DNA from 2 places in the Exiguobacterium sp. SH3S1 genome. Region 1 is predicted to be linked to the other one. Evidence: riboswitches for the same ligand, from Rfam matches in the RefSeq annotation. Region 1 holds a riboswitch; the other holds the start of a gene.
What was found. A riboswitch is a leader RNA that binds a small molecule or an ion and turns the genes downstream of it on or off. The one in region 1 is predicted to bind thiamine pyrophosphate.
Positions count from the first base shown of each region.

Region 1 (4,724 bases):
CACGTACCGCGACGTTTCAAGTCCCGATACTCGAGGAACAAGTTAAGCCATTGGGCCGGTTTATCGGCTGACTCGGACGGATCATACCGATAGTTGGTCACATATACATGCCACGACAGCGCCCGATACACGCAACCGAGCTCTTCAGCGATCAACAAATGGCGCCATAGCATGTCCCGAGGCGCTACACCTTCCCACTCAGCCAAGTAGACGGTACGCATCTTCTGAATCTGTTCATACCATGCGACTTCATCGTCTTCTGGCAACAAGTCGTAGAGCGCGTTCCAAAACACACGGACGCTGAAGAACGGATGGGTGACGGTCGCATCGCCCCAATCGAGAATACATAAGTCATCCGTCTGTTCGCGCCAAAAGATGTTGCCGCCATGTAAGTCGCCGTGCTCGAGACTCATCGGCAGCCCAGTCGCGAGCTCGTCGCACATGGTGAGGAGTTCGTCTTGGAGCGCCAGCACCGCCTCTGCCCTATCTCGATCTAACCCCGTACATAACTCGGGTAAATACGTCCGTATCTCTTCTTTTAGACGAGCCGGACGCCGGTCCGGGATGCCGTAGGCCAAAAGAGTATCCATGTAATTCGCTTCTTTTCTCTGTAGTTTCGCATATTGACGCACAGCCGCTTCGTACCGACTGTGCTTAGGGTATTCGCGAAGTGCATCCCCGCCGATGTCCCGCATAAATAGCCAGTTGTGTGTCGCGTCAATGGCGATGACCTCCGGGACGAGTCCCGGATGCCGTTCGGCTAGATGCATCGACAGTTCAGCCTCGCCATCACTAATTGGCGTCACCGCCTTGGCGTAGTAACGGTCTGCTCCGTACTCTCCATACATCAAGTATGTCAAATCGGTATCTTTCACAACCCGCCACGTCACGCCTGGCACGTGACCATCGAGCCAGTGCTCGAACTGTTCACGGTAAGACTCGTCACGCCATGGGATCGCACCCCTCACTGACCTCACTTCCTTTCACCACACTTCGTTTAGGAGGAAATAATATGGACGTTGTCTATTATTCATACCCGGTTGATGCGTTACTCTATATGTATTTAGGTACGACGGCTGTCTTCAGCTTCATAATCGGTCTAGTCGTTCGCCGCGTGTCGAGGCGTCCAGATATCAGCTTTTGGACGACGATCGTGCTCAGCTTTGTCGGACTATGTCTTTCACTCGGCTGGTTCCGTAACGCCTCGGTCACCGTATTTATGGGTACACTCCCGTGGCTCATCAATCTCGTGTTTTCCCTGTTTTTATACGCCCTGTATAGCGGTATCATTTATTTCATCTTCCGACCGCGAAAAATTGAGGCAACAAAATAACGTTATGCTATACTCAAACCAATAAACGACCACTAGGGGAGCCTTCGGGCTGAGACGGCAACTGCCGGACCCTTCGAACCTGATCTGGCTCATACCAGCGTAGGGAAGTGGCTTGGATACGTCTGTCTGTCCACGCCACTTTTCCACTTGGAGAAGTGGCGTTTTCATTTTGAAAGGAGACACTTCATGCGTATTCAACAACTCACTTGGATGGCGATGCTCATCGCCATCGCCATCATCGGCTCCCTATTCATCTCCATCCCGACCGGTGTCGCCAGGGCCTATCCGGTGCAACATATGGTGAACGTCATCGCCGCCGTCACCGTCGGTCCGATTGGTGCCGTCCTCGTCGCGTTCGTGACCGGATCCCTCCTCGGTGTCGTATACGTCTTCGTTCAAGAAAAGTTCCGCTTCAGGCTCCTATTCGCTAAAATGAAAGCAAAGGAGTGACACGATGAAACAAATCCACCATCTCTGTATCCAAACGCCCGACTACGCGGCGTCGAAGCAATTTTATGAAGCGCTCGGTTTTGAGCTCGTCCAAGAGTCACCCAACTTCCATACCCGGGCGTTCAACAGTTGGCTCAAGCTCGGCGACTTCTATATCGAACTCCAGACGGCGAAGACCGACGAGACGTTATCGCCGTATTCGAAACATGCGGCCGGACCCGTTCACTTCGCCTTGTACGTCGATGACCTTGAAGCGGAAGTCGGTCGGCTCGAGGCGCTCGGTGTCACGTTCTTGCCGAAACACGGCGGGAATATCTACTTCGTCGTCGATGGCCACCTGAGCAAACTACAAGCCCCAGAAGGCACGATTATCGAGCTTCGGGACACGTTTTTGATTAAGTGAGGCGCTCGCCTCGCTTTTTTTCGTCCGCATCGCACACCTCCATGTTTCCCGCTGTCTGCGAACAGGTACATAAAAAGAAATACAGCGTGTACGTACCGTTTGGAGGCTATTTATCAAAAATAGGCGAGAATACGCCCACTTCTAAGCGATCGGGGCGAAGCCCTAGCGAAAGTGGGTGATGAATCGCCATGACCTTTTCTGGGTATAAATACCTAGAGGAGGTGAACGGCGTGTCGACACACAAGGGCTATAAATTCCGCATCTACCCGACCAAGGAACAGGAGGTCCTGATCGCCAAGACGCTCGGCTGCGCCCGCTTCGTCTTCAACCATTTCCTGGCGAAGTGGGACGAGACGTACCAGGCGAGCGGTGCGGGACTGTCCTATGGCGCGTGCTCCGACGCGCTCCCATCCATGAAAGAGGAGCTCTCGTGGCTGAAGGAGGTGGACAGCACGGCCCTGCAGTGGTCGTTGAAGCACCTGGCCGACGGCTACGAGCGGCTCTTCACGAAACAGAACGGGCACCCGCGCTTCAAGTCGAAACGGAACCCGGTCCAGTCGTACACGACGAACATCCAGGGCAGGTCGCAAAACCCCGAGATGTCGATCGTCGGGGAACGGCTCAAACTGCCGAAGCTGAAGTGGGTCCGGTTCGCCAACTCGAGACGGGTCGAGGGCCGGATCCTCAGCGCCACGATCCGCCGGAACGCGACGGGCAAGTACTTCGTCTCCCTGAAGGTCGAGCAGGACATCGGGCCGCTTCCTCAAACCGGCTCCTCGGTCGGCGTCGACGTCGGTCTGAAGCACTTCGCAATCTTGTCGGACCGGACGGTGTACCCGAACGACCGCCACTTCAAGTCGCTCGAGAAAAAACTTGCTCGCGAGCAGCGCAAGCTGTCACGCCGTCGGCTCATCGCCATGAGTAAGAAGGTGAAGCTGTCCGAGGCGAAGAACTACCAGAAGCAGAAGCGCAAGGTCGCGCGCATCCACGAGAAGATCGCCAACAAGCGAGAAGACTTCCTGCACAAGGTGTCGACCGAGATCGTCAAAAACCACGACGTCATCGGGATCGAGACGCTGCAGGTGAAGGACATGCAGCAGAACCGCCAATTGAGCAAGGCCATCGCCGACGTCAGTTGGTCGGCGTTCTTCCGCATGCTCGAATACAAGGCCGACTGGTACGGCAAACAGGTCGTGAAAGTCAGCAGGAGCTTCGCCTCGAGCCAGCTCTGCTCAGGTTGCGGCCATCAACACAAAGACGTGAAACATCTCGGCTTGCGTAAGTGGACGTGCCCGAACTGCGGCGCCCACCACGACCGCGATGTCAACGCAGGACTGAACCTCAAACGAGAGGCCGAACGCATCCTGGCCTCTTCAACCGTCGGGACGACGGGGTTAGCCTGGTCAGGTTTCGGTCGTTAGACCGGATGACCCAGGAATCCCTCACCTCTAAGCGCAGCGTAGGTGGGGGTAGTTCAAGAAACATCTTGATTATTGGAGTTATCTGTCACTATCACTTGCCAAACTATTTTTATTCAGCGTCTTGACCGCGAGCGCGTTCAACGTTCATTTTTTACTCGTCAACATCGGGATGATTCTCATGATGACGAGCTGGGCGTTGCTCGTGAAGACGAAAACACGGCGCTGGATTTTATTCGCCTCGCTGTTTCTACACAGTACACTCCTCATCTCCGACGTCTGGTATTATCGCTATTTCGGCAATCTGTTGTCGGTCGCGCTTTTGTCAGACGTTGGTCAGATGGGCGACGTCGGCGGCGGCTTCCTGACGTTGATTCAACCGACCGACTTTCTATTGTTCGCGGACTTGGTGCTTTATACCGCTGTCCTCGTCTATATGAGAAAAAGACCTGCGCAAGTCACAGGAAAAAACCGCCGGATCGCCGCTGCCGGTTTTGTCATCGGCTTGACCGCCTTCGTCGTTCCGTTAACCGTCAGTCAGCCGAATGATGACGAGCAAGCACCGATTTCAAACATGCGTGAATATTACGAGTACGGCTTTTGGGGGTATCACGGCCTCGACTTGTTCCGTGGCATCGGCGACCAACTCGGCTTCGGAGGCGACTTAACCGGACAAGAAGAGACGCGGCTCGGTACCTCGACTCCAACTGACGTCAAGACAACGGCGGATACGAACGTCATCATGCTGCAGCTCGAGTCGTTCCAGACGTCGGTGATCGGACAGACGATCAACGGACAGGAACTGACGCCGAACTTGAACGCGCTTCGTGACGAGATGCTGTACTTCCCGAACTTCTATCATCAGACGCACGAAGGCCGGACGTCGGATGCGGAATTCACGGTCAACACCTCGCTCTACCCGGTCAAATCCGGTTCGGTGTACACTCAGTACGGTGACCATACGTTTGACGCCTTACCTGAACGTTTGCGCCAAGCCGGCTATGATACGGCCGCGATGCATGCGTTCGACAAAACGTTTTGGAACCGCGACAACGTCTATGACAATATCGGCTTCAATCATTTTTTCAGCAAAGACGATTATCCCGCTCAGGACGTGATC
Region 1 is NZ_SJUW01000003.1:20,204-24,927, reverse strand. Features, by position in the region: gene EVJ26_RS04500 (aminoglycoside phosphotransferase family protein) at 1-968, opposite strand, end outside; gene EVJ26_RS04495 (hypothetical protein) at 1,013-1,333, shown strand; TPP riboswitch at 1,358-1,456, shown strand; gene EVJ26_RS14515 (energy coupling factor transporter S component ThiW) at 1,520-1,783, shown strand; gene EVJ26_RS04485 (VOC family protein) at 1,788-2,186, shown strand; gene tnpB (IS200/IS605 family element RNA-guided endonuclease TnpB) at 2,375-3,607, shown strand; gene EVJ26_RS04475 (LTA synthase family protein) at 3,786-4,724, shown strand, end outside.

Region 2 (4,724 bases), on a different contig from region 1:
GGTATGACGCTCAAACAATATTTACAGGAAGAGTACATATCAATCGAGGAAGCGTTACGGATCATGGGACAGATCTGTGATGCGATCGATCATGCCCATGCCCATCGCATCATTCATCGGGATATCAAACCGCAAAACATGATGATCGACCAAAACGGGAACGTCAAAGTGACCGATTTCGGGATTGCCGTGGCCATGTCGAACGCGACGCTGACCCATACGATGTCAGTCCTCGGGTCGGTCCACTACTTCTCTCCGGAACAAGCGCGTGGCAAGTTTGCCGATGAGAAGTCAGACATTTATTCGCTCGGTGCGGTGCTATACGAACTTGTGACAGGACGAGTCCCGTTCATCGGTGAGACGCCGGTCGCGGTCGCGTTACAACATTTGCAAGATGATCCGATCCGACCGCTCGACTTGAACCCTAAAATTCCACAAGCGCTTGAGAACTGTATTATGCAGGCGCTCGCCAAATCGCCGGGGGCACGACATGCCTCGGTTGCTGCTTTTAAAAAAGACTGCTTGACGTCGCTCAGCTCAGACCGCGCGGACGAACCGAAACGGATGCCGACAGAACAAGACGAATTTGATCAGACGCTCGTCATGGCACCTGTCGTTCCGGAAGAACCGAAAGAAGTCGTCAAGCAGCCGGCAGCTGCAGTCGAACCGGAATCGGCGACACCGAAGAAACAAAAGAAAAAGAAGTGGTGGCTCTGGCTAGTGCTCGTTCTTTTATTAATTGGTGGCGGGGTTGCCGCGTATGTGGTTGCAGATGAAATGTCACGTGCCGTCGTGCCTGATGTCGTCGGTATGAGCGTCGGTGATGCGACGACTGAACTGGAAGCATCCGGATTCATCGTTGAGACGACAGACCGGGTGAGTGACAACGTGTCTGAAGGCGACGTGATTTCGCAAAACCCGCAACCTGGACGGAAGCCGAAGCGCGGAACGGTCGTCACCATCGTCGTGTCCGCTGGAAAAGAGACGGTCGAGATGCCTGACGTCGAGGGATTGTCGCAAACAGCAGCGGAACGAACGTTGAAAGATCTTGATTTCACAGATATTGAAATCCAATCCGAATCGTCCGAAACGGTCGACAGCGGAGATGTGATTTCGCAGTCGATCACGCCAGGTGAGGAAGTTATCGCGTCGGAAGAGACGGTCACGCTCGTCGTCTCGACCGGAAGCAACAAAATCGAGCTCGCCAATTTGACAGGCTATACGTTCGAAGAGGCGTCAACTTACGCCGAGCAAAACAACTTGAAAATCGTGAAACGCGATGAGTATTCGACGAGCATCCCGGCGAATCAAATCATTCGTCAACTTCCGACGTCAGGGACGGCGGTCGATCCGGGAACGGAACTGACGGTCATCGTCTCACAAGGGGTCGAGCCGACCGACATCTCGATCGAGCGAGAAGTGGACGTCGAAATCGAACCGCCGGCAGAAGGTGAAGAGGCGGAGCCGGTCGAAGTCGTCATCCGTACCGTCGATGCCCGTGGTGAGATCGAAGTGTTGCGTGATATGATCACAGAAACGACGACGTATTCCTATACGCTCGTCATTGCTCCGGACGAAGTCGGTACCGCGACGATTGAAGTCGAGGGAGAAGTCGTTCGGACCGATACGGTGACATACGCCCAAGCAAAAGATTCACAATGAAGAGGTGGCGTGCGCGTCACCTCTTTTCTAAGGAGGAAACAGGATGAAAGGAACGATTATTCGCTTGCAAGGTGGATTTTATGATGTCATGACCGAAACGAAAGTTGAAATCAGATGTCGCGCCCGGGGAAACTTCCGGAACCGAAACATTTCGCCCGTCGTCGGGGACGACGTCGATATTCAAGACCAAGGGGACGGGACCGGCTACATCATGGCTGTCGATGAGCGGTCGAACCATCTCGTCCGTCCGCCGATCGCCAACATCGATCAGGCGTTTCTGCTCTTTTCCGTGAAAGAGCCGGCGTTCTCGTTTCATTTGCTTGACCGCTTTCTCATTTTGATCGAATCGAAGCAAGTTCACCCGATCATCGTGTTGACGAAGATGGACTTGTTGCTAGAAGCTGAAAAGGAAAAAATTAGTGCGGCGGCAGCGCTATACCGTTCGATCGGCTATCAAGTCATTGAGACGTCGACCGAAGACGGAGCTGGGATCGAGCTCATCCGCAGTGCGTTCAAAGACAAGACGAGCGTATTCGCCGGACAGACCGGCGTCGGGAAGAGTTCGTTGCTGAACGCGGTCGCACCGGAGCTTGAACTCGCGACTGGTAAGATTTCGAAAGCGCTTGGCCGCGGGAAGCATACGACGCGTCACGTCACGCTCATCACACTCGCGGACGGGTTCGTCGCCGATACACCTGGATTCTCGAGTCTTGAGTTCCCGGAAGAACTTGAAGTCGAGGAGATGCGTTGGTGTTTCCCTGAATTCGTCTTGCGGCACGATGACTGTAAATTCCGTGGTTGCGCCCATTTGAACGAGCCAGGTTGTGCCGTCAAAGCGGCGGTCGAGGCCGGAGAAATCGCTTCCACCCGCTATGCGAACTATGTTACGTTTATGGAGGAATTAAAAGATAGACAACGGAGGTACTAACATGATTAAAATCGCACCATCGATCCTGTCGGCCGATTTTGCCAACCTTGAGGCAGAGGTCAAAGCGGTCCAAGAAGCAGGGGCCGATTACATTCATTTTGACGTCATGGACGGTCAGTTCGTGCCGAACATCTCGATTGGACTGCCGGTACTCAAAAGTTTGCGTGACAAGTCGGACATGGTATTAGACGTCCATTTGATGATCGACCAGCCGGAACGGTTCGTCGAGGACTTCGTTCAAGCAGGCGCCGATATCGTCACGGTCCATGTCGAGGCGACAAACCATTTGCATCGCGTATTGCAACAAATCAAAGGAGCCGGCGCTAAGTGTGGTGTCGTCTTGAACCCACATACACCGTTGTCGTCAATCGAGCACGTGCTCGGTGATGTCGATATGGTGTTGCTCATGACCGTGAACCCTGGCTTTGGCGGCCAAGCGTTCATCGAAGCGGTCGTCCCGAAGATCGCGGCGCTCAGCGAGATGCGCCAAGCGCGTCGTCTCGACTTCGAAATCGAGATCGATGGCGGGGTAAATCCTGCGACGGCAAAACTTTGTATCGACGCAGGTGCTGACGTCCTCGTTGCCGGTTCGGCCATCTATAACGAACCGAGCTATAAAGACGCAATCGATAGCATTCGCAACGCGTCTCGTGTATAATCGTCTGTAGAACAACAAATATTGTCGCAAGGGGTGTCACATCTGTGGCTGAGAGGCATGAGCTAACCCTTTGAACCTGTTCCGTTCACACGGACGTAGGGATGTGGCGAAAATGCACGTTGCTACACGATAGCAGCATGGCGTTTACGTCATGCTGCTTTTTGTCGTTCACTCATATCAAGGAGGGAATAAGATGAAACAACGTTTAAAACTACAGGCGCTCATTGAAATCTCGCTGTTCGCCTCGCTCGGACTGATCTTTGACATGCTCATCCCATATCGGTTGCCGCAAGGCGGAGCAGTCAGCCTGGCGATGCTGCCGATTCTCGTGATGGCGTATCGGCATGGATTGAGAGGCGGACTCGCGACAGGCGCGCTTGTCGGGACGCTACAACTGTTATTTGGGGCCTATATCTTCACACCGGTCCAGTTTTTACTCGACTACACGGTCGCCTACGGCCTCGTCGGAGTCGCCGGTATCTTCGCCGGTCAAGTCAAACAGTCGGCAAAAGACGGCGCCAAGAAAACGCTCACGTTCTATTTGATTCTCGGGGCGTTGATCGGCTCGGCGCTCCGATATGTTGCGCACGTCGTCTCCGGCATCGTCTTCTTCGCCGAGTATGCGGAAGGACCGGTCGTCTTGTACTCGCTCGGCTATAACTTGACGTATATGTTGCCGTCGTTCCTCGTCTCGGCGGTCGTGATCGTGATCTTGTTCACGTCGGCGCCGCGCTTCGCGACGCTCGCGACACGGGACATCAGATAATGCGCGTCTTGATTGTGGCTGCGAGCCCGGAAGCGGTCCCTGAGCTTCCTCGGAACGCCGATTACGTCATCGGCGTCGACGGCGGCTATCATACGCTGCTCGACCGTGGGATGAAGCCGGACCTGCTCGTCGGTGACTTTGATTCGTTCACAGGCACCGTGCCGGAGGAAGCTGTCCGTTATCCGTCTGAAAAAGACGTGACCGACCTTGAGATCGCTCTCGAGGCGGCACGAGGGAAAGGGGCGGACGTGATCGACGTGTACGGTGCACTCGGAGGCAGACTCGATATGACGCTCAGCAACGTCGGTCTGCTCGAGGCGTACCCCGAGATGCGGTTGTTCGCAGACGGGCAAGAAGTCCGCCTCGTCGGAAAAGGGGACTATCGTCTCCCGCGTCGTCCTGACCATTACTTGTCGCTCGTACCTTGGAAACGGGCCTCGGTCTCGATTCGTGGCGTCAAGTACCCGCTCGAGAACCATGACGTCGTCAGCCATGAGGCGCTGACGATCTCAAACGAGTGGTCGGCGGAAGAGGCGGACTTGCTCGTTCATAGCGGCAACGTCTTGATTATGTATATAAAGAAATAAACAAAAAAAATCCCATCGGCGCATGCCGCTGGGATTTATTTCGTTCGTGTATGGTAATTATACGCGTTCAACGAGACCTGATTTAAGAGCGCGAGCTGAAACCCAAACTCGTTTAGGTTTACC
Region 2 is NZ_SJUW01000001.1:207,757-212,480, reverse strand. Features, by position in the region: gene pknB (Stk1 family PASTA domain-containing Ser/Thr kinase) at 1-1,662, shown strand, start outside; gene rsgA (ribosome small subunit-dependent GTPase A) at 1,706-2,590, shown strand; gene rpe (ribulose-phosphate 3-epimerase) at 2,592-3,248, shown strand; TPP riboswitch at 3,268-3,367, shown strand; gene thiT (energy-coupled thiamine transporter ThiT) at 3,442-4,014, shown strand; gene EVJ26_RS01090 (thiamine diphosphokinase) at 4,014-4,601, shown strand; gene rpmB (50S ribosomal protein L28) at 4,659-4,724, opposite strand, start outside.
Region 2: linked by a shared signal. The riboswitch ahead of thiT (energy-coupled thiamine transporter ThiT) and the one ahead of EVJ26_RS14515 (energy coupling factor transporter S component ThiW) in region 1 are both predicted to bind thiamine pyrophosphate.